DNA from 2 places in the Pseudomonas sp. SZ40 genome. Region 1 is predicted to be linked to the other one. Evidence: predicted binding sites of a transcription regulator. Region 1 holds the regulator's gene; the other holds the start of a gene.
What was found. The regulator FliA, encoded in region 1, starts transcription of late flagellar genes. The targets are predictions, from matches to a motif close to CTAAAGTTTNNNNNNNNNNNGCCGNTAA.
Positions count from the first base shown of each region.

Region 2: ACT9T4_RS25390 (methyl-accepting chemotaxis protein) is a predicted target of FliA. The motif match lies at 15,686-15,713, and genes of this name have one in related genera.

Region 1 covers NZ_JBQWIF010000048.1:2,495-17,905, reverse strand. Annotated here, with positions in the region: gene fliQ (flagellar biosynthesis protein FliQ) at 1-91, shown strand, start outside; gene fliR (flagellar biosynthetic protein FliR) at 97-873, shown strand; gene flhB (flagellar biosynthesis protein FlhB) at 873-2,009, shown strand; gene sodC (superoxide dismutase family protein) at 2,052-2,573, opposite strand; gene flhA (flagellar biosynthesis protein FlhA) at 2,829-4,937, shown strand; gene flhF (flagellar biosynthesis GTPase FlhF) at 4,953-6,260, shown strand; gene fleN (flagellar synthesis regulator FleN) at 6,356-7,186, shown strand; gene fliA (RNA polymerase sigma factor FliA) at 7,183-7,926, shown strand; gene ACT9T4_RS24145 (chemotaxis response regulator CheY) at 8,078-8,452, shown strand; gene ACT9T4_RS24140 (protein phosphatase CheZ) at 8,472-9,260, shown strand; gene ACT9T4_RS24135 (chemotaxis protein CheA) at 9,272-11,530, shown strand; gene ACT9T4_RS24130 (protein-glutamate methylesterase/protein-glutamine glutaminase) at 11,573-12,700, shown strand; gene ACT9T4_RS24125 (flagellar motor protein) at 12,700-13,440, shown strand; gene motD (flagellar motor protein MotD) at 13,443-14,315, shown strand; gene ACT9T4_RS24115 (ParA family protein) at 14,368-15,156, shown strand; gene ACT9T4_RS24110 (CheW domain-containing protein) at 15,249-15,411, shown strand, end outside.
Region 2 covers NZ_JBQWIF010000057.1:2,833-19,716, forward strand. Annotated here, with positions in the region: gene ACT9T4_RS25340 (PqiB family protein) at 1-1,069, shown strand, start outside; gene mksF (Mks condensin complex protein MksF) at 1,130-3,964, opposite strand; gene mksE (Mks condensin complex protein MksE) at 3,961-4,656, opposite strand; gene mksB (Mks condensin complex protein MksB) at 4,776-6,020, opposite strand; gene ACT9T4_RS25360 (carboxynorspermidine decarboxylase) at 6,291-7,388, shown strand; gene ACT9T4_RS25365 (saccharopine dehydrogenase family protein) at 7,633-8,877, shown strand; gene ACT9T4_RS25370 (CitMHS family transporter) at 9,919-11,226, opposite strand; gene ACT9T4_RS25375 (AtuA-related protein) at 11,282-11,605, opposite strand; gene ACT9T4_RS25380 (acyclic terpene utilization AtuA family protein) at 11,605-12,954, opposite strand; gene ACT9T4_RS25385 (LysR family transcriptional regulator) at 13,060-13,950, shown strand; gene ACT9T4_RS25390 (methyl-accepting chemotaxis protein) at 14,016-15,641, opposite strand; gene ACT9T4_RS25395 (lactonase family protein) at 15,816-16,884, shown strand, end outside.

The DNA.
Region 1 (15,411 bases):
GACGCTGATCGTCGGCGGGCCGTGGATGGTGCGTGAGCTGATGGAATACACGCAGAACCTGATCATGAACATTCCGCAGCTGATCGGCTGAGTGCGATGTTCGAGCTGAGCGATGCGCAGATAGGCAGCTGGGTCAGCAGTTTCGTGCTGCCGCTGTTTCGCATCGCCGCCTTGCTGATGGTGATGCCGATCTTCGGGACCCAGTTGGTGCCGACGCGGGTGCGCCTGTATCTGTCGCTGGCCATCAGCGTGGTGCTGGTGCCTACCTTGCCACCGATGCCGCAGGTGGACTCCATCAGCCTGCAGGCTTTCATGCTCATCGCCCAGGAAATTCTCATCGGGGTGATGCTCGGTTTCGTGCTGCAGCTGTTCTTCCATGTCTTCGTGGTCGCCGGGCAGATCCTGGCGATGCAGATGGGCCTGGGCTTCGCGTCCATGGTCGATCCGGCCAACGGTATTTCGGTACCGGTGATCGGTCAGTACTTCACCATGCTGGTGACCCTGTTGTTTCTGGCCATGAACGGCCATCTGGTGGTGTTCGAGGTGCTCGCCGAGAGTTTCGTGACGCTGCCCCCAGGTTCCGGCCTGCAGGTCGAGCATTACTGGGAGGTGGCGACCAAGCTCGGCTGGGTGATGGGAGCGGCATTGATTCTGGTGCTGCCGGCGGTCACCGCCTTGCTGGTGGTCAACATCGCCTTTGGCGTGATGACCCGGGCGGCTCCGCAGCTGAACATCTTTTCCATCGGCTTTCCGCTGACGCTGGTGCTGGGCATGATCATCGTCTGGATTTCCCTGGCCGATATCCTTTCGCACTATCAGGGCCTGGCGTCCGAGGCGCTGATCATGCTGCGTGAACTGGCGAGGGCGAACTGATGGCCGAATCGGAAAGCGGTGCCGATAAAAGCGAGGAACCCACGGAGAAACGTCGCCGGGAGTCTCGCGACAAAGGTCAGATCGCGCGTTCGCGCGAGCTCAACACCTTCGCCATCATGCTCGCCGGCACCGGTGGCCTGCTGGCGACCGGCGGAGCTGTCGGCAACGCCATGCTGGAGATCATGCGCGGCAATTTCGCGCTGTCACGCGAGGTGCTGATGGACGAGCGCAGCATGGCGCTGTGGCTGGCGGCTTCGGGGAAGATGGCCCTGGATGCGCTGATGCCGCTGTTCATCGTCCTGCTGATCGCTTCCATCGTCGGTCCCATCTGTCTGGGTGGCTGGCTGTTCTCGGCCAAGGCCATGGCCCCCAAGTTCAGCCGAATGAACCCGCTGGCCGGGCTCAAGCGCATGTTTTCGATGAAAGCGCTGATCGAGCTGCTCAAGGCATTGGCCAAGTTCCTGCTGATTCTGATGGTGGCGCTGGTGGTGCTGTCGATGGATCGCGACGACCTGCTGGCGATCGCCAACGAGCCGGTCGAGTCGGCCATCATGCACTCGGCGGAGGTGGTGGGCTGGAGTGCGCTGTGGATGTCCCTCGGGCTGATCCTGATCGCGGCCGTCGATGTGCCGTTCCAGCTCTGGGACAACAAGCAGAAGCTGATGATGACCAAGCAGGAAGTCAGGGACGAGTACAAGGACAGCGAGGGCAAGCCCGAGGTCAAGCAACGGATTCGTCAGCTGCAGCACGAAATGACGCAGCGCCGCATGATGCAGGCTGTCCCACAGGCCGACGTGGTCATCACCAACCCGACCCACTTCGCCGTGGCCTTGAAATACGACCCGGAGAAGGGCCAGGCGCCCATGTTGCTCGCCAAGGGCAGTGACTTCACCGCCTTGAAAATCCGCGAGATCGCTCAGGAGCACAAGGTCATGCTGCTGGAGTCGCCTGCGCTGGCGCGTTCGATCTATCACACCACCGAGCTCGATCAGGAAATCCCCGCGGGGCTGTATCTGGCAGTCGCTCAGGTGCTCGCTTACGTCTATCAGATCCGGCAGTACCAGGCTGGCAAGGGCAAGCGTCCGGTGCCGCTGAAGGACCTGCCCATCCCGCCGGATCTGCGGCGCGACGAGTAAGCGCACACCACGAGCCACGGCTCGCGATGTGCGCCAGTGCTGTTACTTGATGACGCCACAGGCGACACGAGCACCACCACCGCCCAGCGGTTTCGGGTGGTCGGCATGGTTGTCGCCGCCGGCATGCACCATCAGCGCCAGATTCTTCAGTTCGTCCACGCTCTTGATGCGGGGTGCCAGCACGGGCTGGTTGGCCTTGCCATCCGCGGTGACCAGCAGGGCAGGGAGGTCGCCGAGGTGGCCATCACCCCAGGGTAGGCCATGTTTGCCGGTGTTCTGCGGGTCCCAGTGGCCGCCAGCGGCTTCGGCAGCTGACGGCTGGCCGTCCTTGGGTGCCGGATCGCAGCTGGGCTTGCCGTGCACGTGGAAGCCGTGCACGCCGGGTTCCAGGTCATGCAGTTCGGGGGTGAAAACCACGCCGTAGGGGCTCTGGCTGATCACCACCTTACCCACCGAGCTGCCTACGCCCTTGGCGTCCACGGCGTTGAGGTCGACCGTCAGGTCGGCGGCCTGCAGGCTTGCAGCGCAGCAACTGGCCAATGCGGCCATCATCCAGCGTTTCATACGTGACTCCTCGAGCATGGAAAAACGGGGGGCGAAACCACCGCCCACAGGGTGTGGACTCGTGTTTGCCGGCGGGGTTCGTGTTTTCGTCTCGCCTCGGTGCCGCTCACGGCACTTCTCATGGGCCTCGTAGCCCAGTCATTTCGCGCTTTTCGAAGAGTTGGAAAGGTTCTTGCAAACACCGGCAGCAAGGGCGTTCAGGCGTCAAAAGATTGAATAAGCCGGGGTAACCAAGTGGCAGTAGATCGCGCACAAATGATTGGCGACGTTCGCAGCAACCTTTCCGGGTTGCGCAACGGCAATCTCGGCATCCCGCTGTTGCTGCTGGTCATGCTCGCCATGGTCATGCTGCCGATTCCGCCGTTCCTGCTGGACGTGCTGTTCACCTTCAGCATCGCCTTGTCGATCGTCGTCCTGCTGGTGGCGATCTACGCGCTGCGGCCGCTGGACTTCGCGGTGTTCCCGACCATCCTGCTGGCCGCGACCCTGCTGCGCCTGGCGCTCAACGTCGCCTCCACGCGTGTCGTGCTGCTGCACGGCCAGGATGGCCATGACGCTGCCGGTAAGGTGATCCAGGCCTTCGGTGAAGTGGTGATCGGCGGTAACTACGTGGTCGGTATCGTGGTGTTCGCGATCCTCATGATCATCAACTTCGTGGTGGTCACCAAGGGTGCTGGGCGTATCTCCGAAGTGAGCGCGCGTTTCACCCTGGACGCCATGCCCGGCAAACAGATGGCCATCGACGCCGACCTCAACGCCGGCCTCATCGATCAGGTCGAAGCCAAGAAGCGCCGTACCGAAGTCGCTCAGGAAGCCGATTTCTACGGCTCCATGGACGGTGCCAGCAAGTTCGTTCGCGGTGACGCCGTCGCCGGCCTGCTGATCCTGTTCATCAACCTGATCGGCGGCATGGCCATCGGCATGCTGCAGCACGGCCTGAGCTTCGGCGAAGCCGGCCGCATCTACACCCTGCTGACCATCGGTGACGGCCTGGTGGCGCAGATCCCGTCGCTGCTGCTGTCCACCGCTGCCGCGATCATGGTGACCCGGGTTTCCAGCTCCGAAGACATGGGTGCCCAGGTCAACCGTCAGATGTTCGCTTCGCCCCGTGCGCTGGCGGTGTCCGCGGCCATCATGATCGCCATGGGCCTGGTGCCCGGCATGCCGCACATGTCCTTCATCAGCCTGGGCCTGGTGGCTGCCGGTGCCGCCTACTGGATCGCCAACAAGCAGCGCAAGACCAAGGAAGCCGAAGTTCAGGAAGTGCAGCGCCAGCAGGAGTTGCTGCCCGCGCAGCGTGCTCAGGAAGTGAAGGAGCTGGGCTGGGATGACGTGATGCCGGTTGACATGGTCGGCCTGGAAGTCGGTTACCGGCTGATTCCGCTGGTCGACCGCAACCAGGGCGGGCAACTGCTGGCGCGGATCAAGGGCGTACGCAAGAAGCTCTCTCAGGAGATGGGCTTCCTGATGCCGTCCGTGCATATTCGCGACAACCTGGATCTGCAGCCCAACGCTTATCGCCTGACCCTGATGGGGGTGAGCGTCGCCGAGGCCGAGGTGTATCCGGATCGCGAGCTGGCGATCAACCCGGGTCAGGTGTTCGGCACGCTCAATGGCGTCGCCGCCAAAGATCCGGCGTTCGGCCTGGAGGCCGTCTGGATCGATCCCGGTCAGCGCGATCAGGCGCAGTCGCTCGGTTACACCGTGGTGGATGCCAGTACCGTGGTCGCCACGCACCTCAATCAGATTCTGCACAAGCATGCCCACGAGCTGCTGGGCCACGAGGAAGTCCAGCAATTGATGCAATTGCTGGCGAAAAGCTCGCCAAAACTGGCAGAAGAGCTGGTTCCTGGCCTGATCTCGCTGTCGACCCTGCTCAAGGTGCTGCAGGCGCTGCTGCAGGAGCAGGTGCCGGTGCGCGACATCCGTACCATTGCCGAAGCCATCGCCAACGTCGCGCCACGGAGTCAAGATCCCGCCGCCATGGTGGCCGCAGTACGTGTCTCGCTGGCCCGTGCAATCGTGCAAAACATCGTGGGACTAGAGCCGGAGCTGCCTGTGATCACCCTTGAGCCAAGGTTGGAACAGATATTGCTAAATAGTCTTCAGAAGGCCGGTCAAGGCTCCGAGGATGGCATCCTCCTGGAGCCTGGCATGGCCGAGAAGCTGCAACGTTCCCTGGTGGAAGCAGCGCAGCGTCAGGAGATGCTTGGCAAGCCGGTGATTCTGCTGGCGGCCGGGCCGGTTCGGGGAATGCTCTCGCGTTTCGCCCGGTTGGCCGTCCCGAGCATGCATGTTCTGGCGTACCAGGAAATTCCGGACAACAAGCAGGTCACCATCGTTGCGACGGTGGGGCAGAACTAATCGAGGGTACGGGCCATGCAGGTCAAACGCTTTTTTGCCGCCGATATGCGCCAAGCCATGAAGCTGGTTCGTGATGAGCTGGGCGCTGACGCGACCATCATCGGTAACCGCCGAGTAGCGGGTGGCGTGGAATTGACGGCCGCGCTCGATTATCAGGTTGCGCCCCCTCCGGCGCGACAAGCCAATCCGGCGCTGGAGGCCGAGCTGCGCAAGACTCAGTCGCGCATCGCTTCCGCCCAGGCCGAACTGACCACCCGTGCGCAGCTCGATGCCGGCAAGGATCGTCAGATGTTCGCCGAAGCGCCTGCTGCCGCGCCAGTCGACAGCCTGGACGCGGTACTCGAGCGTCAGCAGAAGAAGCCGGTCTCGGCTTCGGTCGATCAGTCTGCCCTTGAGTCCATGCGCTCCGAATTGCATGGCCTGCGTGAGTTGATCGAAATGCAGATGGGCTCCATGGCCTGGGGGCAGCTGCAGGCTCGTCGCCCGCAACAGGCCACCCTGTGGCGTCGCCTGCAACGCATGGGCCTGCCTGGTGAACTGGCGCGTACGCTGCTCGATCGCGTTGCCTCGCTGAGCGATCAGCGTCAGGCCTGGCGCATGGTGCTTGCGCACCTTGCACACTCGATTCAGACGCCCAAGCAGGAGCCGATGGAAGAGGGCGGCGTGATCGCTCTGGTTGGCCCGGCCGGCATGGGCAAGACCACCACCCTGGCCAAGCTCGCAGCGCGCTACGTACTCAAGTACGGCGCCACGAACATCGCTCTGGTGAGCATGGACAGTTACCGCATCGGTGCCCAGGAGCAGCTCAAGACCCTTGGCCGTATCCTTGGCGTATCCGTGACCCACGTCGATCCTGGTCAGTCACTGACTCAGGCGCTGGCACCGCTGGTGCGCAAGCGCGTGGTACTGATCGACACCGCCGGCTTGCCGGCCAACGATCCGGCGCTGCGCATGCAGTTGGAGACGCTGGCGAGCCGCGGTGTCAACGCGCGCAATTACCTGGTGCTGGCGGCTACCAGCCAGGCGCAGGTGCTCAAGGCGGCCTACCACAGCTACAAGCGCTGTGGGCTGGCTGGCTGCATTCTGAGTAAACTGGACGAAGCGACCAGCATGGGCGAGGTATTGGGTCTGGCTATTAGCCACCGTCTACCGGTAGCCTATCTGGCAGATGGTCCGCGGATCCCGGACGACGTTCATGTGCCGCGCAGTCATCAGCTGGTCAGCCGTGCCGTTGGCCTGCAGGCCCCGGATGAGCCGAGCGAAGACACGATGGCCGACATGTTCGCCGGGTTGTACCAAGACCCGGCACGACGTGCAGGATGAACAGGCAGGTGTGGCGAAGTGCTGGTTGTGCTCGCCACGGCAGCGCACAATGGCCCTAAGGCTTAAAGCGAAGTTAGATAAGGTGTGTAGATAACATGGGTATGCATCCCGTACAGGTGATCGCGGTGACCGGCGGCAAAGGCGGCGTTGGCAAGACCAATGTGTCGGTGAATTTGTCGCTGGCGTTGGCGGATCTCGGTCGGCGCGTAATGCTCATGGATGCCGACCTCGGTCTGGCCAACGTCGACGTGCTGCTCGGCCTGACGGCCAAGCGCACCCTGGCCGATGTCATCGACGGCCAGTGCGAACTGCGAGACGTGGTTCTGCAGGGGCCTGGCGGCATTCGTATCGTTCCCGCGGCCTCCGGCACCCAGAGCATGGTGCAGCTCACGCCCATGCAGCACGCCGGCCTGATCCAGGCCTTCAGCGACATCAGCGACAACCTCGACGTCCTGATCGTGGATACCGCCGCCGGTATCGGCGACTCGGTGGTGAGCTTCGTGCGCGCCGCCCAGGAAGTGCTGGTGGTGGTGTGCGATGAACCCACCTCGATCACCGATGCCTACGCGCTGATCAAGCTCCTCAACCGTGACCACGGCATGAACCGTTTCCGGGTGCTCGCCAATATGGCGCACAGCCCGCAGGAAGGCCGTAATCTCTTTGCTAAGCTGACCAAGGTGACCGACCGTTTTCTGGATGTCGCGCTGCAGTACGTGGGCGCGGTGCCGTACGACGAATCGGTACGCAAGGCCGTACAGAAACAACGTGCGGTGTATGAGGCGTTCCCTCGCTCGAAGTGCGCGCTGGCGTTCAAGGCGATTGCCCAGAAGGTGGATGCGTGGCCACTGCCGGCCAATCCGCGAGGCCATCTGGAATTCTTCGTTGAGCGCCTGGTGCAACAACCGACTGCAGACACGGCTGTATGACGACAGCCTCTGGACTCCGTATGTACAGCAAGGCAACAGCACGAGATTCACAGCATCAGTTGATCGAACGTTACGCGCCGTTGGTCAAGCGCATTGCCTATCACCTGTTGGCGCGGTTGCCCGCCAACGTGCAGGTGGATGATCTGATCCAGGCCGGGATGATCGGTCTGCTCGAGGCATCGCGCAAATACGACGCCGGCAAGGGCGCCAGTTTCGAGACGTTCGCCGGCATTCGCATTCGTGGCGCCATGCTCGATGAGGTCCGCAAGGGCGACTGGGCACCGCGTTCGGTACACCGCAACAGCCGTATGGTCAGCGACGCAATCAGAAAAATCGAAGCCAGAACGGGGCGAGACGCTAAAGATCAGGAGGTTGCTGCCGAACTCCAATTGAGTCTCGAAGATTACTACGGCATTCTTGGCGACACTTTGGGCAGCCGCCTGTTCAGTTTCGACGACCTGTTGCAGGAAGGCGAAAGCGGCGGACTGCAGGAAGACACGAATTCTTTGCACCATGGGCCATCGCATGAACTGGAAGACGATCGTTTCCAGGCCGCGCTGGTGGATGCCATCAGCAACCTGCCGGAGCGTGAGCGGTTGGTGTTGTCGCTGTATTACGACGAGGAATTGAACCTCAAGGAAATCGGCGAGGTACTGGGAGTGAGTGAGTCGCGGGTCAGCCAATTGCACAGTCAGTGTGCCGCGCGTTTACGCGCGCGGTTGGTGGAATGGCGCGCATAGGGAAATTTCAGGCGCTGGACATACACAGTGGACGCAGCAAAGCCGGGCGCAATAGGTTTGCGGCGTTCCGCCAGGCCGGTTTCACGATTTATAAGCGCTTTGGAATGCCGAGGCGTTTTAGGACTGTACGGAGGTCGACTTGGACAAGAACATGAAAATCCTCATCGTCGATGATTTCTCGACGATGCGACGGATCATCAAGAACCTCTTGCGTGATCTGGGGTTCACCAACACCGCGGAGGCCGACGACGGCACCACCGCATTGCCGATGCTGCAGAGCGGTAGCTTCGACTTCCTGGTGACCGACTGGAACATGCCGGGCATGAGTGGCATCGATTTGCTGCGCGCAGTGCGTGCCGACGAGCGCCTCAAGCAGATGCCCGTGCTGATGGTTACGGCAGAAGCCAAGCGTGATCAGATCATCGAGGCCGCCCAGGCCGGTGTGAACGGCTATGTGGTCAAGCCATTCACTGCCCAGGTGCTCAAGGAAAAGATCGAGAAAATCTTCGAGCGGGTCAACGGCTGATGTCTGCCGCGAGGTTGTTATGGAACACGATGATTCAAAAGAGGCCGACCTCGAGTCGACCCTGAAAAGCAATGCCCGCCAACTGGTCAACAGCCTCGAACAAGGCAACTTTGGCGAAGCGGTACAGCTGATCAACGAACTGAACAAGGCGCGCGACCGTGGTCTTTACCACGAAGTCGGCAAGCTCACCCGTGAGCTGCACAACGCTATCGTCAATTTTCAGCTCGACCCGCGCATGCCTCACGCCAAGGAGGTCTCGCAGATCTCCGATGCGACCGAGCGGCTCAATTACGTCGTGACCATGACCGAGCGTGCAGCCAACCGCACCATGGATCTGGTCGAGCAAAGCGCGCCGCTGGTCAACGACCTGAGCAGCGAAGCCGATGCCCTGAGCGAGGATTGGGGGCGCTTCATGCGTCGTGAAATGGGCGCTGACGCGTTCCGTGAACTGGCCAAGCGCATCGAGCTGTTTCTGGCGCGCAGCCAGCGTGACAGCAGCAAGCTGTCCGGGCATCTGAACGACATTTTACTGGCGCAGGACTATCAGGACCTGACCGGGCAAGTGATCAAGCGTGTCACGCAACTGGTGACCGAGGTCGAGAGCAATCTGCTGAAACTGGTGCTGATGGCCAGTCAGGTGGACCGCTTCGCGGGTATCGATCACGACCACGAAGAGCTGCGTGCCGAGCAAAACAAACAAAAACCTGCGTCACATGGTGAAGGTCCGCAGATTCATGCCGATAAGCGTGATGACGTTGCTTCTTCCCAGGACGACGTCGACGATTTGCTGTCCAGCCTGGGATTTTAGGAGCACGTCATATGAGCTTCGGCGCCGATGAAGAAATCCTCCAGGATTTCCTGGTAGAGGCCGGCGAGATTCTCGAGCAGTTGTCCGAGCAATTGGTAGAGCTGGAAAGCCGCCCGGACGATATGAACCTGCTCAACGCGATTTTTCGGGGATTTCACACGGTAAAAGGCGGTGCCGGTTTCCTTCAGCTCAATGAGCTGGTGGAGTGCTGTCATATCGCCGAGAACGTGTTCGACATCCTGCGCAAGGGTGAGCGTCGCGTCGACTCCGAGTTGATGGACGTGGTGCTCGAGGCGCTGGATGCCGTCAATGGCATGTTCGCCGAAGTGCGCGAGCGCGCCGAGCCGACGCCTGCATCTCCCGAGCTGCTGGCCGCCCTGGCGCGTCTGGCCGAGCCGGCCAGTGCCCAGCCGGCGCCAGTTGCCGCAGTCGCTGCGCCAGTGGCTGCTGCTGTCGCCGAGCCGGTGACAGCCGAAGCCTCGTCGGATATCACCGACAGCGAGTTCGAGCAGTTGCTCGACGCCCTGGGTGACGAGCCGCAGCCGCAAGCCAGCGCCTCTGATGATGAAATCAGCGATGACGAATTCGAGTCGCTGCTCGACCAGTTGCATGGCAAAGGCCAGTTCGCAGCGCCAGCAGCGGCTGCTGTCCAGGCGCCAGCGCCTGTGCCTGTGCCTGCTCCGGCCAGCGCTGCGAGCAGCGCCAGCGGCGATGACATCACCGATGACGAATTCGAAGCCTTGCTCGACCAATTGCATGGCAAGGGCCAGTTCGTGGCTCCTGCGGTGGAAGCGCCGGCACCGGCTGCTCCTGCCGTATCCGCCAGCTCCGCGGCGCAGAGCGACGAAATCACCGATGATGAGTTCGAAGCGCTGCTCGATCAGTTGCATGGCAAAGGCAAGTTCGTCGAGCCGACACCGGTCGCTCCCGCTGCTGCCGCTCCTGCCCCCGCAGCCGCTGCGGCCCCAGCGCCGAAGCCGACAGCCAAACCCGCTGCGCCGGTAGCTGCCAAGGCTACGCCGGCACCAGCACCAGCACCTGCGGCCAAGGCAGAGCCGGCCAAGGCAGCGGCTGCGCCGGCCGTTGCTGCACCAGCCAGTGAAGCGGAAACCACCGTGCGGGTCGACACCGCGCGTCTGGACGAAATCATGAACATGGTCGGCGAGCTGGTGCTGGTGCGTAACCGCCTGGTGCGCCTGGGGCTCAACAGCGGCGACGAGGCCATGTCCAAGGCCGTGTCCAACCTCGACGTGGTCACCGCGGATCTGCAGACGTCGGTCATGAAGACCCGCATGCAGCCGATCAAGAAGGTCTTCGGGCGCTTCCCGCGCCTGGTTCGCGACCTGGCTCGCCAGTTGAAGAAAGAGATCAATCTGGAGCTGGTCGGTGAAGAGACCGATCTCGACAAGAACCTCGTCGAAGCCCTGGCCGACCCGCTGGTCCACTTGGTGCGCAACGCGGTCGACCACGGCGTGGAAAGCCCGGAAGAACGCGAGGCCGCTGGCAAGTCGCGTACCGGGCGCGTGGTGCTGTCCGCCGAGCAGGAAGGTGACCACATCCTGCTGATGATCACCGATGACGGCAAGGGTATGGATGCCGACGTGCTGCGCAGCAAGGCCGTGGAAAAGGGCTTGCTGGACAAGGACGCCGCCGATCGCCTGACCGATCTGGAATGCTACAACCTGATCTTCGCCCCCGGTTTCTCGACCAAGACCGAGATTTCCGACGTGTCCGGCCGTGGCGTCGGCATGGACGTGGTGAAGACCAAGATTTCCCAGCTCAACGGCACGGTCAACGTGTTCTCGCAGAAAGGTCAGGGTTCGAAGATCGTCATCAAGGTGCCACTGACCCTGGCGATCATGCCGACGCTGATGGTGATGCTCGGCAACCAGGCGTTCGCCTTCCCGCTGGTCAACGTCAACGAGATCTTCCATCTCGACCTGTCGCGCACCAACGTGGTCGACGGCCAGGAAGTGGTGATCGTTCGCGACAAGGCATTGCCGCTGTTCTATCTCAAGCGCTGGCTGGTCAGCAAGGCTGCCCACGAAGAGCAAGGAGAAGGCCATGTGGTGATTCTCACCGTCGGCAATCAGCGTATCGGCTTCGTCGTCGATCAACTGGTCGGCCAGGAAGAGGTGGTGATCAAGCCGTTGGGCAAGATGCTGCAAGGCACGCCTGGCATGTCGGGTGCGACCATCACCGGCGACGGGCGCATCGCCCTGATTCTCGACGTGCCAAGCATGCTCAAACGCTACGCACGGCGTATCTGATCGTCCGCGGCGCGGCCTCTGCCGTGCCGCTTAGGAGTGTTTATGGTTGTCAAGGTACTGGTGGTCGACGACTCCGGCTTCTTCCGCCGCAGGGTTTCGGAGATCCTCTCGTCCGATCCCAACATCACCGTGGTCGGCACGGCCACCAACGGACGTGAGGCCATCGATCAGGCGCTGGCACTCAAGCCGGACGTGATCACCATGGACTACGAGATGCCGTTGATGGACGGCATCACGGCAGTGCGCAGCATCATGCAACGCTGCCCGACACCGGTGTTGATGTTCTCCTCGCTCACCCACGAAGGCGCCCGGGTCACCCTGGATGCGCTGGATGCCGGGGCGGTGGATTTCCTGCCGAAGAATTTCGAGGACATCTCGCGCAACCCGGAGAAGGTCAAGCAACTGCTGTGCGAGAAGGTGCACAGCATTTCGCGCAGCAACCGCCGGGGGATCGGCACGGCGTCCCTGACGCCGCCTGCCGGCGGTAGCCTGAGCCGACCTGCCAGTACGTCGAGCGCACCTGCACCCGCGGCGCGGCCACAGCCAAGCGTGAGTCACCCGCCTGCCGAACGTCATTCGTCCAGCGCCAGTGCTGCGCCCAAGCGCAAGGCCTACAAGCTGGTGGCGATCGGCACCTCGACCGGCGGCCCGGTCGCTCTGCAGCGGGTGCTAACGCAGTTGCCGGCGAATTTCCCGACGCCGATCGTGTTGATCCAGCACATGCCTGCGGCCTTCACCAAGGCCTTCGCCGAACGTCTGGACAAACTCTGCAAGATCAACGTCAAGGAAGCCGAGGATGGCGACATCTTGCGCCCCGGGCTGGCCATTCTGGCGCCGGGCGGCAAGCAGATGATGATCGACGGGCGCGGCACCATCCGCATCCTGCCCGGCGACGAGCGTCTGAACTACAAACCCTGCGTGGATATCACCTTCGGTTCTGCCTCCAAGTCGTACAACGACAAGGTGTTGGCCGTGGTGCTGACCGGCATGGGGGCCGATGGTCGCGAAGGCGCTCGCCTGCTCAAGCAGGGGGGCAGCCAGGTATGGGCGCAGGACGAAGCCAGTTGCGTGATCTATGGCATGCCCATGGCGATCGTGAAGGCCAACCTGGCGGATGCGGTGTACCCGTTGGATGACATCGGCCGGCATCTGGTCGAGGCCTGCCTCTGATGGATGTACTGAGCCTGATCGGTGTCATCCTGGCATTCGTCGCCATACTTGGCGGCAATTACCTGGAAGGCGGTCATGTCTCGGCACTGCTCAACGGCCCGGCGGCGCTGATCGTGATCGGCGGTACGCTGGGGGCGGCGTTGCTGCAAACGCCGGTCATCGTATTCAAGCGCGCCATGAGCATCCTGCGCTGGATCTTCTTCCCGCCGCAGATCGATCTGCCTGGCGGTATCGACCGGGTGGTGAACTGGAGCATGACCGCGCGCAAGGAGGGCCTGCTCGGCCTCGAGGCGGTCGCCGACGGCGAAGCCGATCCCTACGCACGCAAGGGCCTGCAACTGCTGGTCGATGGCGCCGAGCCGGAAGCCATCCGCAGTATTCTCGAGGTCGATCTCTACACCCAGGAAAGTCGCGACATACAGGCTGCCAAGTTCTTCGAGTGCATGGGCGGCTACGCGCCGACCATCGGCATCATCGGCGCGGTCATGGGGCTGATCCACGTGATGGGCAATCTGGCCGATCCGAGCCTGCTCGGTGGCGGGATCGCCGTCGCTTTCGTCGCTACCATCTACGGCGTGGCCATCGCCAACCTGCTGCTGTTGCCCATCGGTGCCAAGCTCAAGTCCGTGGCCATGCGCCAGTCGGCGTATCGGGAAATGCTCCTCGAAGGCATTCTGTCCATCGGCGAGGGTGAGAACCCACGCTCCATCGAGTTGAAGCTGCAAGGCTTCATGAACTGATCATGGCTCGCCGACGCCGCCACGAAGAGCATGAGAATCACGAGCGCTGGCTGGTGTCCTACGCGGACTTCATCACGCTGCTGTTCGCCTTCTTCGTGGTGATGTACTCGATTTCCTCGATCAACGAAGGCAAGTACAAGATCCTTTCGGAAACCCTGACGGGCGTGTTCAATCAGCCTGATCGCTCGATCAAACCCATTCCGGTGGGTGATGAGCGACCGCGCACCACCGAGCCGGATCGCTCCATGGTGGATGAGGAGACGGCGCAGCAGATCGCCGCCTCGACCCTGGAGAGCATTGCCGACAGCGTGCGTGAGGCCTTCGGCGGGCTGCTGCAGAGCGATCAGCTGAAAGTGCGCGGCAACGAGCTGTGGATCGAAATCGAATTGAGCTCCGGGCTGTTGTTTCCCAGCGGCGATGCACTGCCCAACGATGCAGCCTTCGAGATCATCGAGAAGATTGCCAAGATTCTGGCGCCCTACGGCAACCCTGTGCACGTGGAAGGCTTCACCGACAATCAGCCGATCAGAACCGCGCAGTTCCCAACCAACTGGGAGCTGTCTACCGCACGCGCTGCCAGCATAGTACGGATGCTGGCCATGGATGGCGTCGATCCGTCACGCATGGCGGCGGTGGGCTATGGCGAGTTTCAGCCGGTAGCCGACAACGCCACGGCAGAGGGCAGGGCGCGCAATCGTCGAGTGGTGTTGGTGGTCTCGCGTAATCTCGATGTGCGGCGTAGTGTAAGCGGCGTGGGTAGCGCCAATGCCCAGCCGGATGCGGCGATGCAGCGTGCTGGCACGCAACCTGCTTCAGCGCCTGCAGCACAGGCTCCAGCCAATGGCGCCGTCAATTCCCCGTCGCCTGCGCAATGAAGTGGGCACTCAGTCTCGGCCGGGCTCAGCCTGCTCCGGGAGGATGAAGAGTATGAGAGTTTGGGCTGTATCCAATCAGAAAGGCGGCGTGGGTAAAACCACTTCGACCATCGCCCTTGCAGGTCTGCTGGCAGACGCCGGCAAACGTGTGGTGGTAGTCGATCTCGACCCGCACGGTTCGATGACCAGCTATTTCGGTCACGATCCCGATAGCCTCGAACACAGCGTCTTCGACCTGTTCCAGCATCAGGGCAGCGTGCCCCAGGGGCTGCCGCAGCAGCTGTTGCTGCCGACCAGTCACGAACGAATTTCCCTGCTGCCGTCGAGCACCGCACTGGCCACCCTGGAGCGACAGTCTCCCGGACAAAGTGGCCTGGGGCTGGTGGTCGCCAAGAGCCTGGCGCAGCTGTGGCAGGATTTCGACCACGCGGTGATCGACAGTCCGCCCTTGCTCGGTGTGCTGATGGTCAACGCCCTGGCAGCCAGCCAGCAGTTGGTGATTCCGGTGCAGACCGAGTTTCTTGCGGTCAAGGGGCTCGAGCGTATGGTCAGCACCCTGGCGATGATCAATCGCTCGCGCAAGCAAGCCTTGCCGTACACCATCGTGCCGACCCTGTTCGACCGCCGTACCCAGGCATCGATGTCGACGTTGCGGTTGCTCAAGAGCACCTACCCCGAGCATCTCTGGCAAGCCTATATACCTGTCGACACCCGCCTGCGTGATGCCAGCCGGGCCGGGCTGACCCCCTCGCAGTTCGATGCCAACAGCCGCGGCTCCATCGCTTACCGGGCGCTGCTCAAGCATTTGCTGGCGCAGCAGCCTGCGTCTCAAGTGGCCTGATCCGCCATGGCCAGATATTCTGCGCAAACAGCCTCAAGTCTGCCGCCCTTGCGGCCGATAGCTCATACAGGTCTCCATTGCGGGTTGCATTCATGAGTCGTTCCACCGCCACAGCCACAAGGCCCCAACTGGCCCTGCAGTCGTACCTCGACGGGTTGCTGCAGGAGGCCGCGGTCGAGCTCGAACAGGAGCAGGCCCAGAGCAGCCTCGATGATTTCGAGGCTGCCGTGCTCGAGGAGCAGATTCGCGATGCCC
Region 2 (16,884 bases), on a different contig from region 1:
TGTGGGCAGCCCCATCCTTTACCGGCAGATGAAAGTGGGTACGGTGCAGAGCTTTCAGTTGGCCAGAGACAACAAGCAGGTGGTAGTTGGCGTGCACATCGAGCCGGAATATGCCGGGCTGGTAAACGTCACCACGCGCTTCTGGAACGTCAGCGGGATAACGCTCAAGGGCGGATTGTCCGGTATCGAAGTGAAGAGCGAATCCCTGCAGACCCTCATGGCAGGCGGTATTTCGTTCGAGACCGATGACCTGAGCGCACCGGCCGATGCCAAGCGCGTGCAGCGCTTCAACCTGTACGCCGACCGCGATGCCGCGATGCAGCACGGTGATGCGCTGAGCATTCGCGTTGCACGGGGTGACGGCCTTTCACCTGGCACCGAGATCCGCTTCAAGGGGCTGCAGATCGGCAAGATCGAGCGTGTCGAGCTGACCGACGATCTGCAGGCAGTCATGCTGCATGGTCGGATCACCACGGCAGCCAAACAGGTGCTGCGGCCCGGCTCGCGCTTCTGGGTGGTCAAGCCTCAACTGAGCCTTGCCGGTGCCGCCAATCTCGACACGCTGATCGGTGGCCAGTACATCGACGTGCTGCCGTCGGCGCAGAGCAACGGTCGACAGAGCGAGTTCGTCGCTCTGGAGCAGCCGCCGGAGCAAGTCGCCGAAGAGCCCGGCCTGCGCCTGGTACTGAGTGCCGCGCGACGCGGCTCGCTGAAGGCCGGAGCGCCGGTCACCTACCGGGAAATTCAGGTCGGCAAGGTAACGGGTTACGAATTGGGGGCCACGGCGGATCGGGTACTGATCGAGGTGCTCATCGAGCCGCGTTATGCCGGGTTGGTGAAAACCGGCAGCCGTTTCTGGAACAGCTCGGGTTTCGGTATCGATGTCGGCTTGTTCAAGGGCATGACGGTCCGCACCGAGTCCCTGGAAACCCTGGTTGCCGGCGGCGTTGCCTTTGCCACCCCGGAGGGTGACAGCAATACGGCCAGAGCCGGGCAGACGTTCGCATTGTTCGATGAGTCGCAGCCGGAGTGGCTGCAGTGGGCGCCGAAAATCGCCCTGCCCAAGTGACTTGCCCGTAAACGAAAAGGCCCGCGTGAAAACGCGGGCCTTTTACGTTGTACAGCGCTATCAGGCCGGCTCGGCCGCATCCTGTTCGCTGCTTGCCGGTGCTTCGGCTTGCTCGCGGCGTTTGATGTACTTCCAGTCGGCTTCGTCGATGTAGATGCCGTTCGGCCCGCTACCACCTTCCAGATCGATGGCCACGGTGGCCGAGACCTGAGGTTTAACCGAGGCCAGAATCGGCACGAAACCGAGTTGCAGGCTGGTCTCGATCAGCGCCTGCTGGTTGCGTTCGTCGATGTCCGCCGCCTCGTCGAGGTAGTAGGGCAGGCGTACGCGGCCAGCCTGATCGCGATCCATCAGGTGCAGCAGCAGGTACATGTTGGTCAGCGCCTTGATGGTCATCGTGGTGCCGTTGCTTGCTGCGCCATCGATGTCGGTGTGGATCACCGGCTGGCCGTGTACCTTGGTGATTTCGAAGGCCAGTTCGAAGAGATCCTTCAGGCCCAGCTGGTTGCCGTTGGCAGCGACCAGGCGCGACAGGTAGTCCTTGGCCTCTTCGTTCTTGGCATCCTGTTCGCTGGACTGGTTGAGGTCGAATACCGACAGGGTTTCGCCCTCTTCGTACTGACCGGCGCTGTGGATGATCTGATCGATATGCCGCAGGGCATCCTTGTTCGGCGCCAGGACGATGCGGAAGCTCTGCAGGTTGGAAACCTGACGCTTGTTGATCTCGCGGTTGAACAGTGCCAACTGGTGCTCGAGGTTGTCGTAGTCGCTGCGGATGTTGCGCAGCGTGCGGGCGATGTCGGTCACCGCGGCACGACGTGCCTTGGCCAGGGTCAGGGCTTCGTCCTGGCGGTGGGCGTAGGCGTTGACCAGCAGCTTCAGACGGCGCTCCATGTCGTCTTCGCTGTCGAACTTGGCGACCCCCTTGAGGCGGACCTGGGCGTACAGCGCCTCGATCTGCCCGTCGATGCGCTGCAGACCCTGCCAGGTGTCCTGGTAGTCGTTGAGCAGCGGCAGCAGGTTGTCCAGTGAGTCGTCGACCGGCTCCATGTAGGGCGTGCCGAAGGGCAGGTCGGCGGGCAGCAATTGGCGACGGCGCAGGGCATCTTCCAGGGTGCGCTCCTTGGCCTCCAGATCGGCGATCTGCCGGCCGACCAGTTGCAGTTTGGCGGAGAGCTGCTGGACGCGCTCGGTGAAGGCATCACTGGCACGCTTGAGTTCGTCCTGAGCGCCTTCCAGCTGGGCGAGCTTTTCCAGCTTGCCGTCTTCTTCGGCGGTCAGTGTCTGGCTGCGACGGAAGTCTTCCAGCGCCTTCTGAGCGTCGAGTACGGCCTGGTACAGCTGCTCGGCCTGGGCCTTGCTGGCGGCACGGTCGGCTGCCACCGATTGCTGGGTCTTGAGCTGCTTGTACTCGCGGTCGAGGCGATCCTTCTGGTCACGCAGTGCGGCGCGATCGGCCAGGGCCTGCAGGGCAGGCGGCTCGATGTTCGAGAGGTCGATGTCCAGACCGGGCACCTGGAAGTGTTCGCCCTTGAAGCTGTCGAGAATCGCTTCCAGGGATTTGACCCACACATCGCCGTCGTCGAGCTGAATGCCTTTCTCGCCCAGTGGCAGGCTGAATAGCTGGCCGTTGAACAGGCGCATCAGGCGATCGACGTCGCCCTGGGAGAACTCTTCGCGCAGGCGCGAGTAACTGTTGTTGTCGGCGTGGTCGAGCTGCTGCTTGACCGACTTGAGACGTTTCTCCAGATCGCGCAGGCGTTCGTCCAGGTCTTCGCTGGAGAACTGGCGGGACTGCGCCAGGGCCCCGGCCAGTTCGTCGTGGGCATCCTTGGCGGCCAGCAACTGGGCTTCCAGTACCTTGAAGTCGTCGACCAGGGCGAAGCGGTTCTTCAGCACCGCCAGCTCGCCGAGCCAGCGCTGGATCTCGCTGATCTCGCGCTCCATGCGCATCAGTTCCTGAGTGCCGCCGCGCTGATCGTTCTGCAGGCCATCCTGCTCGTTGCGGTAGTGCTCGGCCTGGATCACCAGCTCTTCCTTGCGGGCATCGGCATAGTCGTGCCAGGTGCCGAGCAGCGAGTCGAGCAGCGGCGACAGGCGATGCAGCTTGCCGCGTAGCTGTTCGCGCTGGGTCACGCCGGACGCCAGTGCCTCGATCAGCGGGCCAGCGGTGACCAGCGCCTGGTAGTCCTGCTCCATGCGGCGCACGTCGCGGAAGGCCTCTTCGGTGGCGGCGATGTAGTCGACGCTGCCAGAGCGCAGGCTGTGCTCGAAAGCGTCGAGGAACAGCTGCTTGAGCTTGGCAGCGGTGATTTCGCGCATGTGCAGCAGGTTGATGAACAACGCGCGGAAGGTCTTCAGGCTCTGCTCGCTGGTGGAGCGCAACGGAATCAGGGTCAGATCCAGCGGGATGCTGGTGTGCCCGCCGACCAGCAGGCGGCGCAGTTCGTCGGGCTTGAGCTCATAGGCGGTGATGCCGGCCTGGCCGAGGTTCTTGAACAGCTCGCGCTGACGCAGGCAGGTGCCACCCTGCTGGTAGTGATCCAGATCCAGTTCGCCCGCGTAGGCGAAGAACTGATGGCCGAAGCCGCCGCCGGGGCCACGCCCCGCCACACCGATCACGTGCGGACCATGGGGCAGGGCGACTTCGACGAGGATGTAGCTGGTGTCGGTGGCGAAGTAGAACTTGCGCGACTGCTCCAGGCTGTACTTGCCGAAGCTCATGTCCGACATGCGCGCCAGGATCGGGAACTGCAGGGCGTTGATCGACGCCGATTTGCCGAGGTTGTTGGCACCATAGACCGACAGCGGGTTTTCCAGCGGAAACAGGCCGAGGCTGTAGCCGGCGGTGTTCAGCAGAGCGAAGCGGCGGATGCCGTAGCGTTCCTGGGTCATGCGTCTTGCTCCTGTGCAGCGCGCTCTTCGGCCAGGGCGCGGGCCATGGCTTGTTCCTCGGTTTCTTCGACGGCATCGTCGAGGGTGATGATCGGGTCACCACTGTCATCGTCGATCAGCACCGGCGCCGGCAGCGACAGTTCCGAGCTGTGCAGGCTGGCTGCCAGATCACGGTCGTGCTGCACCGCCAGGCAGACGTCGAGGAAACGATGCATCGGCGGCAGGAAGCGGTACACGCCGTTGCTGTCCTCGGCGAAACCGAGCTGGGTCAGGCGGCGAATGACCTTGTCTTCGAGCTCTTCATGGGTGGTCACTTCGGCCTGCAGGAACAGGTCGCGGTACTTGTCGAGCAGGGCCGGCAACTCGTCACGGCCGATGCTGCCGCCGTCGAGCACCGACAGCGGGTCGCGACCCTGATCGGCCAGGTGCTCGACCAGGATGAAGGTGAACAGCGCCAGGCGCTGGGCGGTCTTGTTGACCTGCGGCGCGGCCTGCTCAGGCACGAAGTAGTAGAAGCCGCGCGGGTCGCACACCAGCTCGAAGCCCAGGGCGCGGAACAGCGCGCGATACTGATCCTGCATGCTGGACAGCTGGGCGTAGCACTCGGGCTCGCTGCGCGAGATGTGGTAGCCCTTGAACAGGTCGCGGAACGCGGCTGCGAGCTGGGTCATTTCTTTCAAATCAATGTTCATGCGTCATGCTCACGGGCAGTCGTAGGGTGGACGGCGCTTTATCCGTCCACCGCATGGCAATCAATAAGGTGGACAAAAGACGGCGTTGGCCGCGCGCCCCGGTCCACCCTACGTAAAAATCAGGCACTTGGCCGGCCCACCAGGGCGAAGGACGCGAGGCTGATCTCGTGCTCGCGGGTCAGGTAGACCTGGCGCTCCAGGCGATCGCGCTGGAAGCGGCCTTCGCGCGACAGGCGCGAGAACCAGTAGAGCAGTTCGTCGGTGGCGCCCTCGGGCTCCTGTTCCAGCAGCCAGGTCATCAGGTCCGGCAGCGGCAGCGACTGCTCGCAGCGGTCGATCATTTCCCGTGCGGTTTTCGGTGCCCGTGGGCTGTCGCCCTTGCGCTTGCCGCTGGCCTTCGGGAAATGATTGGGCTTGGCCTCGAAGCGAGCCAGGGCATACACATAGGCCTCGACCTGGGACGCGCTGCCGAGGAAGTTGCTCTGCGGGCGGGTGAACATCGGCATCGCAGCCTGCGGCACCGCCTCGATGCCCTTCTTGCGGATCACCGACAGCGCCAGCGCCGCACCGCGGGTCACGGCGTTGTGCCGGCGTGCCTCTTCGCGCAGCGGCAGCAGCAGCTCGCGGGCCTTGCGCAGGGTCAACTGGGCGGTGGTCTGCATTTCCAGGATGCGCGCGTGGGTGCGCAGCAGCAGGTCATCATCGACCAGTTGGCCGAGGCGCTGCTGTTCGCCGAGCAGCTTGAGCAGCACCTGCTCGACACGGCGCACCCCCTGCTCGAAGGCGCCGTCGGCGGCGACCAACTGGATCATCGGCTCGACGTACTCGTCCCAGGTGGCCAGCACTTCGGCGTAGCGCTGGCGCAGGGGGATCTGCCGGTCGCTGGTCTTGGCCCGTTCGGCCACGCCCATCAGCGCCTGTTCATCGTTGCCCAGCTTCTTCAGAACATCGCGCACGCGCATGTCGAGCAGGCGCAACTGGCGGGCCAGATCGTTGCCGTCGCGTATCTCGAAGGCGTCCTGGATGTAGCCGGCCAGGCGCTCGAGGTGGCGCAGGTAGGCTTCGATTTCCAGGCACAGGCCGAGGCGGTGCTCGCGGCGCAGGTAGGCGAGAAAGTCGTGAATCTGCGCGTTGAGCTCGAAACGGTTGGGGCTCTTGGCCACTGGTACCAGAATATCCAGACGGATCCACTGGTCGAGCAGGGCAGTGACGTCCACCGCGGTACTTTGCGGCGGCAACTGGGCGGTAAGCTGCTTGCGCAGCTCGACCAGGCTCAGGGTGCCGCTATCGAAGCTTTCACAGAGCGGTTCGAGCAGCGCCCAGTGCTCGGCTAGGGCGCGCAATACGCGTTTGGGGTCGATCATCGCGGGGCTGTCGCTCGATTTCGAAAAAACGCCAATTGTACGGGAAAGCGGCATGCCGCTGCATTGTCACGCGGTCGTCATCGCCGATGGGCATGCTCGGCGGCAAATAGCGCGTTGGACGCTGATCGGTTCGCGGCCTGAAATATCCGCAAATGGACAAAATATGCTCAGCGGCCTTTCGATCTGTGGCGGTTGTCGGCACAATTCGCGTCCGCTTTTTTCAGGAGGCTGGCGGGCTCCTGTTGGCCGACCTTTATTACGGACTGCGCAATGATCAAAACGCCGTACTACCTCATCGACAAACAGAAGCTGCTGGGCAACATGGAGAAGATCGCCTACGTGCGTGAACACTCCGGTGCCAAGGCGCTGCTGGCGCTCAAGTGCTTCGCCACCTGGTCGGTCTTCGACCTGATGCAGCAGTACATGGACGGCACCACCTCGTCCTCGCTCTACGAGCTCAAGCTCGGTCGCCAGAAGTTCGCCGGCGAGACCCACGCCTACAGCGTGGCCTGGGCCGACGACGAGATCGAGGAGATGCTGGCCAACTGCGACAAGATCATCTTCAACTCCATCGGCCAGCTCGAGCGCTTCGCCGAACAGTCCGAAGGCAAGGTGCGTGGCCTGCGCGTGAACCCGCAGGTGAGCAGCTCGGATTATCTGCTGGCCGACCCGGCGCGCCCGTTCAGCCGCCTGGGCGAGTGGGATCCGGCGAAGATCGAAGCGGTGATCGATCGGATCTCCGGCTTCATGTTCCACAACAACTGCGAGAACGGCGACTTCGGCCTGTTCGACACGATGCTTTCGCACATCGAAGAGCGCTTCGGCCACCTGCTGCACAAGGTCGAGTGGGTCAGCCTCGGTGGCGGCATTCATTTCACCGGCGAAGGTTATGCGCTGGACGCCTTCTGCGCGCGCCTCAAGGCGTTCTCCGAGAAGTATGGCGTGCAGGTCTATCTGGAACCAGGCGAAGCGGCCATCACCGGCAGCGCATCGCTGGAAGTCAGCGTGCTCGACACGCTCTACAACGGCAAGCACCTGGCCGTGGTCGACAGCTCCATCGAAGCGCACATGCTCGACCTGCTGATCTATCGCCTCAACGCCAAACTGGCGCCCAGCGAGGGTGAGCACACCTACATGGTGTGCGGTAAATCCTGCCTGGCCGGCGATATCTTCGGCGAGTACCAGTTCGCCAAGCCCCTGCAGATCGGCGATCGCCTGTCGTTCGTCGACGCGGCGGGTTACACCATGGTCAAGAAGAACTGGTTCAACGGCCTGAAGATGCCGGCCATCGTGGTGAAGCAGCTCGACGGCAGTGTCGAGGTGGTGCGCGAGTTCGGTTTCGACGACTACCTGTCGAGCCTTTCATAGCAGCCGCAATGTGGGCGTAGGGGGGGCCGGGGCGCGTGGCCAACGCTCTTTTGGACACCGTGTTTGGTGGACGGATGAAGCGACGTCCACCCTACGAGTCACCTGTAGTGATACCGCGATGTGCGGGGTAGGGTGGGCTTCAGCCCACCGGATCGAATGGCTTTCAGCGCCGTACTCAGGCGTGAGTTGGCTTGTGATAGCGCAGTAACTTTCTCAACACATGCAGTATCTGGAGGTGAAACAATTGAAGAAGAACGTTCTTATCATTGGTGCAGGAGGTGTCGCCAAGGTGGTGGCCCACAAGTGCGCGCAGCACAACGACGAACTTGGTCGTATTGCCATCGCGTCACGGAACATCTCCAAATGCCAGGCCATCATCGACAGCGTGCATGCCAAGGGCAGCCTGAAACAGGCGGCCGAGATCAAGGCATTCGCGCTTGACGCATTGGACATCGAGGCGACCAAGACGCTGATCCGCGAGACCGAATCGCAGATCGTCATCAACGTCGGTTCCGCCTTCCTCAACATGTCGGTGCTGCGTGCCTGCATCGATACCGGCGTTGCCTATCTGGACACCGCCATTCACGAAGAACCGGGCAAGATCTGCGAAACTCCGCCCTGGTATGGCAACTACGAGTGGAAACACCTCGAGGAATGCCAGCAGAAGAACGTCACCGCCATTCTCGGCGTGGGCTTCGACCCGGGTGTGGTCAACGCCTATGCGGCACTGGCCCAGCAAGAGCATTTCGACAAGATCGAGTCGATCGACATCCTCGACGTCAATGCTGGCTCCCACGGCAAGTACTTCGCCACCAATTTCGACCCGGAAATCAATTTCCGCGAATTCACCGGACAGGTCTACAGCTGGCAGAACAGCCAGTGGACGACCAACACCATGTTCGAGGTCAAGCGTACCGATGACCTGCCCGTTGTCGGCGAGCAGAACCTGTACCTGACCGGTCACGATGAAGTGCACTCGATCTCCAAGAACCTGAACGTGCCCAACGTGCGTTTCTGGATGAGCTTCGGCGAGCACTACATCAACGTATTCACCGTACTGAAGAACCTTGGCCTGCTCTCCGAGCAACCGGTAACCACGGCAGAAGGCCTGCAAGTCGTGCCGTTGAAAGTGGTCAAGGCCGTGCTGCCAGATCCCGCCTCGCTGGCGCCGGGCTACACCGGCAAGACCTGCATCGGTGATCTGGTGAAAGGCACCAAGGATGGCAAGCCGCGCGAAGTGTTCATCTACAACGTGGCCGACCACGAAGAAGCCTATGCCGAGACCGACAGCCAGGGCATCTCCTACACCGCAGGAGTACCACCGGTGGCGGCAGCCCTGCTGGTTGCCCGTGGCGAGTGGGACGTGCAGCGCATGGTCAACGTCGAAGAGCTTCCAGCCCAGCCGTTCCTCAAGGCGCTGGACGTGATGGGCCTGCCGACGCGCATCAAGGATGAGCACGGCGACCGCCCGTGGGATCAGTCCCTGTAAGACGTGTTTGCACACTCGCTGCAAAAAAGGATCGCCTCGGCGGTCCTTTTTCATTTCCATGCGGGTGAGAACTCGCATGCCGGCGAATGGTGGCCATGGCGCAACTACCGGCAAATCCCGCCATCGCATCGCCCGCAAGCGGGCTCCTACGCATAGCAAGATCACCGTGATCTGTAGGAGCCGGCTTGCCGGCGAATGGTGGCCATGGCGCGGATACCGGCAAAGGCCGCCATCGCATCGCCCGCAAGCGGGCTCCTACGCGTAGCAAGATCACCGTGATCCTGTAGGCGCCGGCTTGCCGGCGAATGGTGGCCATGGCGCAACTACCGGCAAATCCCGCCATCGCATCGCCCGCAAGCGGGCTCCTACGCGTAGCAAGATCACCGTGATCCGTAGGAGCCGGCTTGCCGGCGAATGGTGGCCATGGCGCGGATACCGGCAAAGGCCGCCATCGCATCGCCCGCAAGCGGGCTCCTACGAGTAGCACGATCACCGTGATCTGTAGGAGCCGGCTTGCCGGCGAATGGTGGCCATGGCGCGGATACCGGCAATGCCCGCCATCGCATCGCCCGCAAGCGGGCTCCTACGCGTAGCAAGATCACCTTGATCTGTAGGAGCCGGCTTGCCGGCGAATAGCGGCCATGGCGCAGATACCGGCAATGCCCGCCATCGCATCGCCCGCAAGCGGGCTCCTACGCGTAGCAAGATCACCGTGATCCGTAGGAGCCGGCTTGCCGGCGAATGGCGGCCATGGCGCAGATACCGGCAATGCCCGCCATCGCATCGCCCGCAAGCGGGCTCCTACGCATAGCAAGATCACCGTGATCCGTAGGAGCCGGCTTGCCGGCGAATGGTGGTCATGGCGCGGATACCGGCAAATCCCGACATCGCATCGCCCGCAAGCGGGCTCCTACGGGTGGCACGATCACCGTGATCTGTAGGAGCCGGCTTGCCGGCGAATGGTGGCCATGGCGCAGATAAAGGCAATGCCCGCCATCGCACCGCCCGCAAGCGGGCGTCTACGGCTTCGCGCGGGCTCGCTCAGACCGTCACCACCCCCAGCAGCACCGCCGAGGCCAGCATGATCAGGCTGATGCCCCAGGCCCACAGCACGGTGTAACGGATGTGCTTGTACAGCTCGACACCGGCCAGGCCGATGGCCAGGTACACGCTGGGTACCACCGGGCTGACGCCGAAGCCGGTGTTTTCGCCGATCAGCATGGCACTGGCCACGGCGGCCGGGTCGACGCCAGCTGCTACCGCGACATCACGAATCACGGGCAGCAGTGCGAAGTAGTAAGCATCCGGCGAGAACAGCATGCCCAGCGGCACGCCGAAGGCGCCGATGATCACGTGAATCCAGTTGGCCGAGCCTTCGGGCAGCACGTTGATCATCCAGTGGGCCATGCCGTCGGACATGCCGGCACCGGCCAGTACCCCGAGCAGGATGCCGGCAGCGAGCATCACCAGGGCCATTTGCATGGCATCGGTGGCGTGCGCGCGCAGGGCGCGGTTCTGTTCGTCCAGGCTTGGATAGTTGAGCAGCAACGCCACCCCCAGGCCGACCATGAAACAGGCGAACAGCGGGAAAGCACCGGTGAACAGGCAGGCCAGAATGCCCGCGGTCAGCGCCAGATTGGCCCAATAGAGCCAGGTATTGGGGGGCAGCATCTGCGAGGTGTCGGGCAGCGGCGCGTCGGCCGGTTCGCTGTCATCGATCACACCACCGCTGGCGGCGAAGCTGCGTTGCGCGCGCAGGCCGAGAAATACCGCCAGCGACATCACCAGAGCAAGGCCGATGGCCTGGATCGGGATCAGCGATATCCACAGCTGCGAGGCATCCAGCCCGGACACCGCGGCAGCGCGCGTGGTGGTGCCGCCCCAGGGCACCATGTTCATCACCCCGGCGCTGAGCACCACCAGGCAGAGCAGCATCTGCCGGCTCATGCCCAGGCGCAGGTACAGCGGCAGCAAGGCGGGAATCACCAGCAGAAAGGTGGCGGCGCCGATGCCGTCCAGATGAGTGACCGCCGTCACCGCGACGGTAACGATGGCGACCGCCAGCGGACGACCCTTGGTGCTTTTGAGCAGGAAACGCACCAGCGGGTCGAACAGACCACGATCACGCATGATGCCGAAATACAGAATGGCGAAGATGAACAGCGTGGCTGTAGGCGCCACGGTCTTCAGCCCTTCGGTGATGAACGTGCCGATTTGCGCGGGCGCGAAACCGGCCAGCAGGCAAGCGATGACCGGCAGTGTGACGAAGGCCACCAGCGGGGTGATGCGGCGCATCAGAATCAGGATGACGATGGCGAACATCAGGGTGAAACCGAGTGCGGTGATCATGACGATCTCTCCGGTTTTATTATTGTTGGAGTCGCGGGTCTGGCGTTGGGTGAGCTCAGGAGGGCGTGGGAAGCCTCAGGTCAAGCAGGGCATAGCTGAGGCTCTTGCCATGCCGGTCGATGCCGGGGCTGGCGTTGACGCCGCCCTCCAGGGCGTTTTCCACCACGAAGTTGAGGCCGCCCAGGTTCGGCAGCTCATAACGGCGTACGCTGCCGATCCGCCGGTGGGCCAGGCAGCCCGCCACGCGTTCGCTGGTCAGCTCGGCGACCAGCCAGGCGTAATGCGCCGGGTCATAGGCGAACACTGCCACGCTGAGGATGTTGCCCTTGTCGCCTGCGCGAGCGTGGGCGTAATCGCATAGCAATACCGTATCGCTCATCAGAACCACTCCACCTGTTGCTGCACCGCGGTGCGTGGGATTAAGAAACTCGCCGTGCCCAGGGATTCGCTCAGATGCCGGCGCACACCGCCGCCGCCCGCCGGGCCGTTGGTGTAGAGCGACTCGGCGTCGAGCAGAAGGTTTTCCAGCAGTGCCCTGTCGTGGTCGACGAAGCTGATGCGCAGGCGCACATCCTGCGGGTCCGCTGCGTTGGCCAGGCGCTGCTGCAGCCACTCGCCTCGCGCGTCGTTGAACAGGCTGGCGACCCCAATCAGGTCGATCCAGGGCGTGAGCCGCGGCGCCAGGCGGGCGCAGCGCTGCAGCAGAATGTCCCGGGCCAGGGCGGCGCGGGCGAGGGCGCCGGGCCCTGCGTAAGAGATTTCCGCCTCGGCGAACCAGTTGCCACGCAGACCGACCAGCCCTTTCAGTTCGGCCGGGCGTGGATGACCGCGTATGCCTTCTACCTCTACACGATCAGGACCGACCTGCCGAACTGTTGCCTGGCTCAGGTCGAGAGTCACGTCCGGGGTCAGGTAGGCAGCGGGGTCATGGACTTCATAGAGCAACTGCTCCTTGACCGTGCGTTCGCTGACGCAGCCACCGGTGCCGGCGGCTTTGCCGATGGTCACACGGCCGTCGGCCTGGACGCTGGCGATCGGGCAACCGACGTTGGCCAGATCCGGCACATCCTTGAGGCCCGGATGGGCGAAGTAGCCACCGCTGACCTGGGTGCAGCATTCCAGCAAATGGCCAACCGCAGTGGCCAGGGCAATGCGGTCCCAATCCTCGGCCTGCCAGCCGAAGGCATGGCGTAGCGGGCCAACCGCCAGGCTTGGGTCGGCCACGCGCCCGCAAAGGACGATGTCGGCACCTTCGTCGAGGGCCTGGGCGATGCCATCGGCACCGGTGTAGACGTTGACCGACACCACCTCGCCGTCGAGTGTCTCTGGCAGCCAGCGTCGTAGCACCTCGCCCGACCCGAGCAGATCGTCACCCAGTACGCAGGCAATTCGCGCCGCTGCGAAGCGGCCAGCCTGCAGTTGCTTGCGCAGGCGCCGGGCCGCAGCGCTGGGATTGGCCGCGCCGCCATTGGTGATGATCGGGATGCCGGCAGCCAGGCAGATATCCAGCACAGGCTCGAGAAAGTCGAATAGGCGGGTGGCGTAGCCGCTTTCCGCGTCAGCCAGGCGACGAAGCTGCGCCTCGGCCAGGGTGCGTTCGGCGAGCAGTTCGAAGAACAGGAAGCGGCGGCCGTCACGAGCGGCCAGATCGCTCGCCAGCGCCAGGGCGGCATCGGGTCTATCGTTGGCGAAGCCTGCCCCGCAACCGATATGGACTGTTGTCATCATTATTGATCCAGGTCGAGGTCGGGTGTCAGCCTGCAGCGTCTGGATTTAGTTGTGAATTCGAAATGTGATATCAATTGATAAGTTAATTTTATAAAAGCAGTGGCCATGGATATCAGCTTTCGCCAGCTTCAAGCCTTCGTGCTGATCGCCGAGCAGCGCAGCTTCAGTCGCGCTGCCGAGCAGATCCATCTGTCGCAACCGGCTCTGAGCTACAGCCTGCGCAAGCTCGAGGAGGCGCTGGGGCTGTCGCTGTTCGCGCGCAACACCCGCAGCGTGGAGCTGACCGAGGCCGGGGTGCGTTTTCTCGAACAGGCCCGCCGCTTGCTGCGCGACATGCACAACGCGGTGCACGACGCCCACGAACAGTTGCATTTGCAGAGCGGTTCGCTGCGTATCGCGGTGTTGCCCTCGGTCGCCATCGAGCCGCTGCCCCGGGTGCTGGTCGACTATCGCCAGCGCTATCCCGGGATCGAGATCAGCCTGCGCGATGGCCGCGCCGGGGAAATCCGTCAGTGGGTGAGCAACGCCGAAGTGGACTTCGCCATCACCTCGGTGGCGGACGAGCCCGGTGTGCTGGATTTTCAGCCCCTCTACGACGACAGCCTGGTGCTGCTGGTGCGAGGCCTGGCCAGGCTGCGTGGCGCAAAGTTGGTGGCCGCCCTGCAGGCTCTCGATTACGTGGCCACTACCCGGGATACCAGCCTGCGCACCATGGCCGACCAGACCCTCGAACGCATGGGCCTGCTGCGCGAGCCGGCGTGGGAGGTCGCCTACATGAGCAGCGCAGCCGCATTGGCGCGGGCAGGGCTGGGCTATGCGTTGCTGCCGGCGAGCGTGGCCGACACCTTCAATGCCGATGGCAGCCTGTCCGTCCATCCGCTGCCGGCTGCACCGGCCCGCGGCATTGGCGTGCTGCAACGCAAACCCTGCTACCTGAGCCCACCGGCCCAGGCTTTCGTCAGCCTGCTCAAGCAGCAGGCGGGTGCGACCGCTTGATCGAAGCCTGCCCTGAATGAAAAAAGGATCGCCGCGGCGATCCTTTTCTCTGACTCAGGTTTTGCTCAGACGCTGAAGCGCCCGACCAGGCGGCTGAGGTCCGCCGCCAGGCGGGACAGCTCATGGCTGGATGCGCTGGTCTGGTGGGCGCCCGTGGCGGACTGTACCGACAGGTCTCGGATGTTCACCAGGTTGCGGTCGACTTCGCGGGCCACCTGAGCTTGCTCCTCCGCCGCGCTGGCGATCACCAGGTTGCGTTCGTACATCTCGCTGATCCCGTTGGTGATGTCGTTCAACGCCGTGCCGGCGCTCTGTGCCAGCTCACGGGTCTCGCGAGCCCTGCTGGTGCTGGACTGCATGGAGGTAAGCGCCTGGCTGGCGCCGGTACGCATGCTGGAAACCATCTGCTCGATTTCCTGGGTGGAGTTTTGCGTACGGTGGGCCAGCGCCCGTACTTCATCGGCCACTACCGCGAAGCCGCGCCCGGACTCACCGGCACGTGCCGCTTCGATGGCGGCATTGAGCGCCAGCAGGTTGGTCTGCTCGGCGATGGCGCGAATCACGTCCAGCACCTTGCCGATTTCCTGGGATTGCTCGGCTACGCGCTGCACCAGTGTGGAGGTGCCTTCCACTTCCCCGGACAGGCCGCTGATGGCCGCGATGGTTTCCGATACCCGGGTCTGGCCGACCTGGGCCGACTGGTTGGACGCCTTCGAGGCTTCCGAGGTCGATACCGCATTGCGTGCGACTTCATCCACCGCCGCGCTCATCTCATTGACGGCGGTGGCGGCCTGTTCGATCTCGTCGTTCTGCTGCTGCAGCCCGCGACCGGCTTCCTCGGTCACCATGTTGAGCTCTTCGGCAGCCGCTGCCAGCTGAGTCGAGGAGCCGGAAATCTCTGCCAGGGTCTCGCGCAAGCGCTGTTGCATCTGCGCCAGCGAGGTCTGCAACTGGCTGACTTCGTCACGGCCGTCGACTTCGATGCGCTTGGTCAGGTCGCCGTCGGCCACGTGCTGCGCGGCCTGCACGGCGTTCTTCAGCGGCCCGACGATGCTGCGCGTCAGCAACCAGGCCAGCAGTACGGTCACCAGAGCGGCGAGCAGAATCACGGCGATGACCACCAGCCGCGACTGGGCATATTCCTCGGCCGAGACCTTGCCTTCGTTTTCGATGCCCTTGCCGTAAATCTCTCCCAGCTCGGCGAGTTGTGCCCCGGTGCCATCGACGACCGGTTTCATGTCCACCAGTAACAGCGTGTTCAGTGCTTGCCGATCGCCGCTGCGCGCCAGCACGAAGGATTCACCCATGCCCCGCTGATACGCGGCGAAGTCCTTGCGAAACTGGTCGTAGATCCGCTGTTCGTCCGGTGTGTCGACGAAGGGCTCGAAGTCCTGGATGTTCTGCATCAGGACCTTGTTGCGCGCTTCGTACTGGCCGACGTAGGTGTCGATGTTCTTGGGATCGGGGTCGAGTGCCACGCGCAAGGAAATGGTGCGGATGCGCAGCATGTTTTCGCGAATGGTATCGACGGTACGGATGCTGGGCACCCAGTCGGTCTCGATGGTGGACGCCCGGTCGCGAATGCTCGACATGGTGATCAGCGAGAAAATGCCGAGGAAAGCCACCATCAGCGCGATCAAGGCAAATCCAAGGGCAGCTCGAGGAGCAATGTTCAAATTGCGTAATGACATGAAAGCCTCGTTGTTCGGGCAGATATTGTTGTAATTCTTTGAGCGTATCGGCTGCCGCCTGTCGGGCTTGAGCATCAACGCCAGCGGGAGTCCAGTAGCTCTACACTTGCCGTAATAATTATGTAGTCATACGATGACTGACCACAATAATCACAACAGACAGGCCACTCGATCATGTTCAAGCCGCTCCTGCTTGCCGCTGCGCTGACCTCGGCACTTGCCGCACCCGTCCATGCCGCCACCACGTTCGCCTACATCTCCAGCCCCAATGACGGCCTGATTTCCCAGTACCGCCTGGACGAAAGCAACGGTGCCATCGCGCTCGTCGAGCAAACGGCGGCGGGGGACAAGGTCAACCCGATGGCCCTTTCACCGGACGGCAAGACGCTCTTCGCCGCACAACGCGTCGCACCGTTCACCGTGCTGGTGTACAGCATCGATGGCAAAACCGGGCGCCTGCACAAGCGCGGCCAGGCGCCGTTGGCCGATAGCCTGGCGTACCTGTCGACCGACCGCAGCGGGCGGTTTCTGATGGGCGCGTCCTATGGCGGTGCGGTACTCACCGTTCAGGCCATCGATGCCGAGCAGCGTGTGTCGGAAAAGGCCGAGGTCTACAAGACCGGCCCGTTCGCCCACTCGATCCGCAGCGACATCAGCGATCGCTTCGTCTACGCCGGCAACCTGGGCGTCGACAAGGTGCTGCAGTTCAGCCAGGACAAGCAAACCGGCGCGCTGACGCCCATCGGTGAGGGCTTCGCCAGCACCGCCGCGAAGACCGGCCCACGGCATATCGCCTTCTCACCCAATGGCAAGTTCCTCTATGTGGTCGGTGAGCTCAGCGGTAGCGTCACCGGCTACGCCATCGATCCCGACTCTGGCGCATTGAAGGAAGTCGCCCTTGCCGAGGGCGTTCCCGAGAGCCTGGGGCTGGCGCGGGGCGAGGCCCGCAGCGCGGCCAACAACGACCTCAAGGATGACCCAACGCCCCGTATCTGGGCTGCCGATATTCGTCTGTCGCCAGATGGCACGCTGCTGTACATCACCGAGCGCACCACCAGTTCGGTCTCGGCCTTCAAGGTCGATCCACGGAGCGGTGGCCTGAGCTACATCGGCAATTACCCGCTCGAGGAAAAGCAGCCGCGCAACATCGCCTTCTTTCCGAGCGGCAAGTGGCTGCTGGTGACTGGTGAGAAAAGCCAGACCGTGGGCAGCTACGCGATTGGCGAGAACGGTAGCCTCAAGC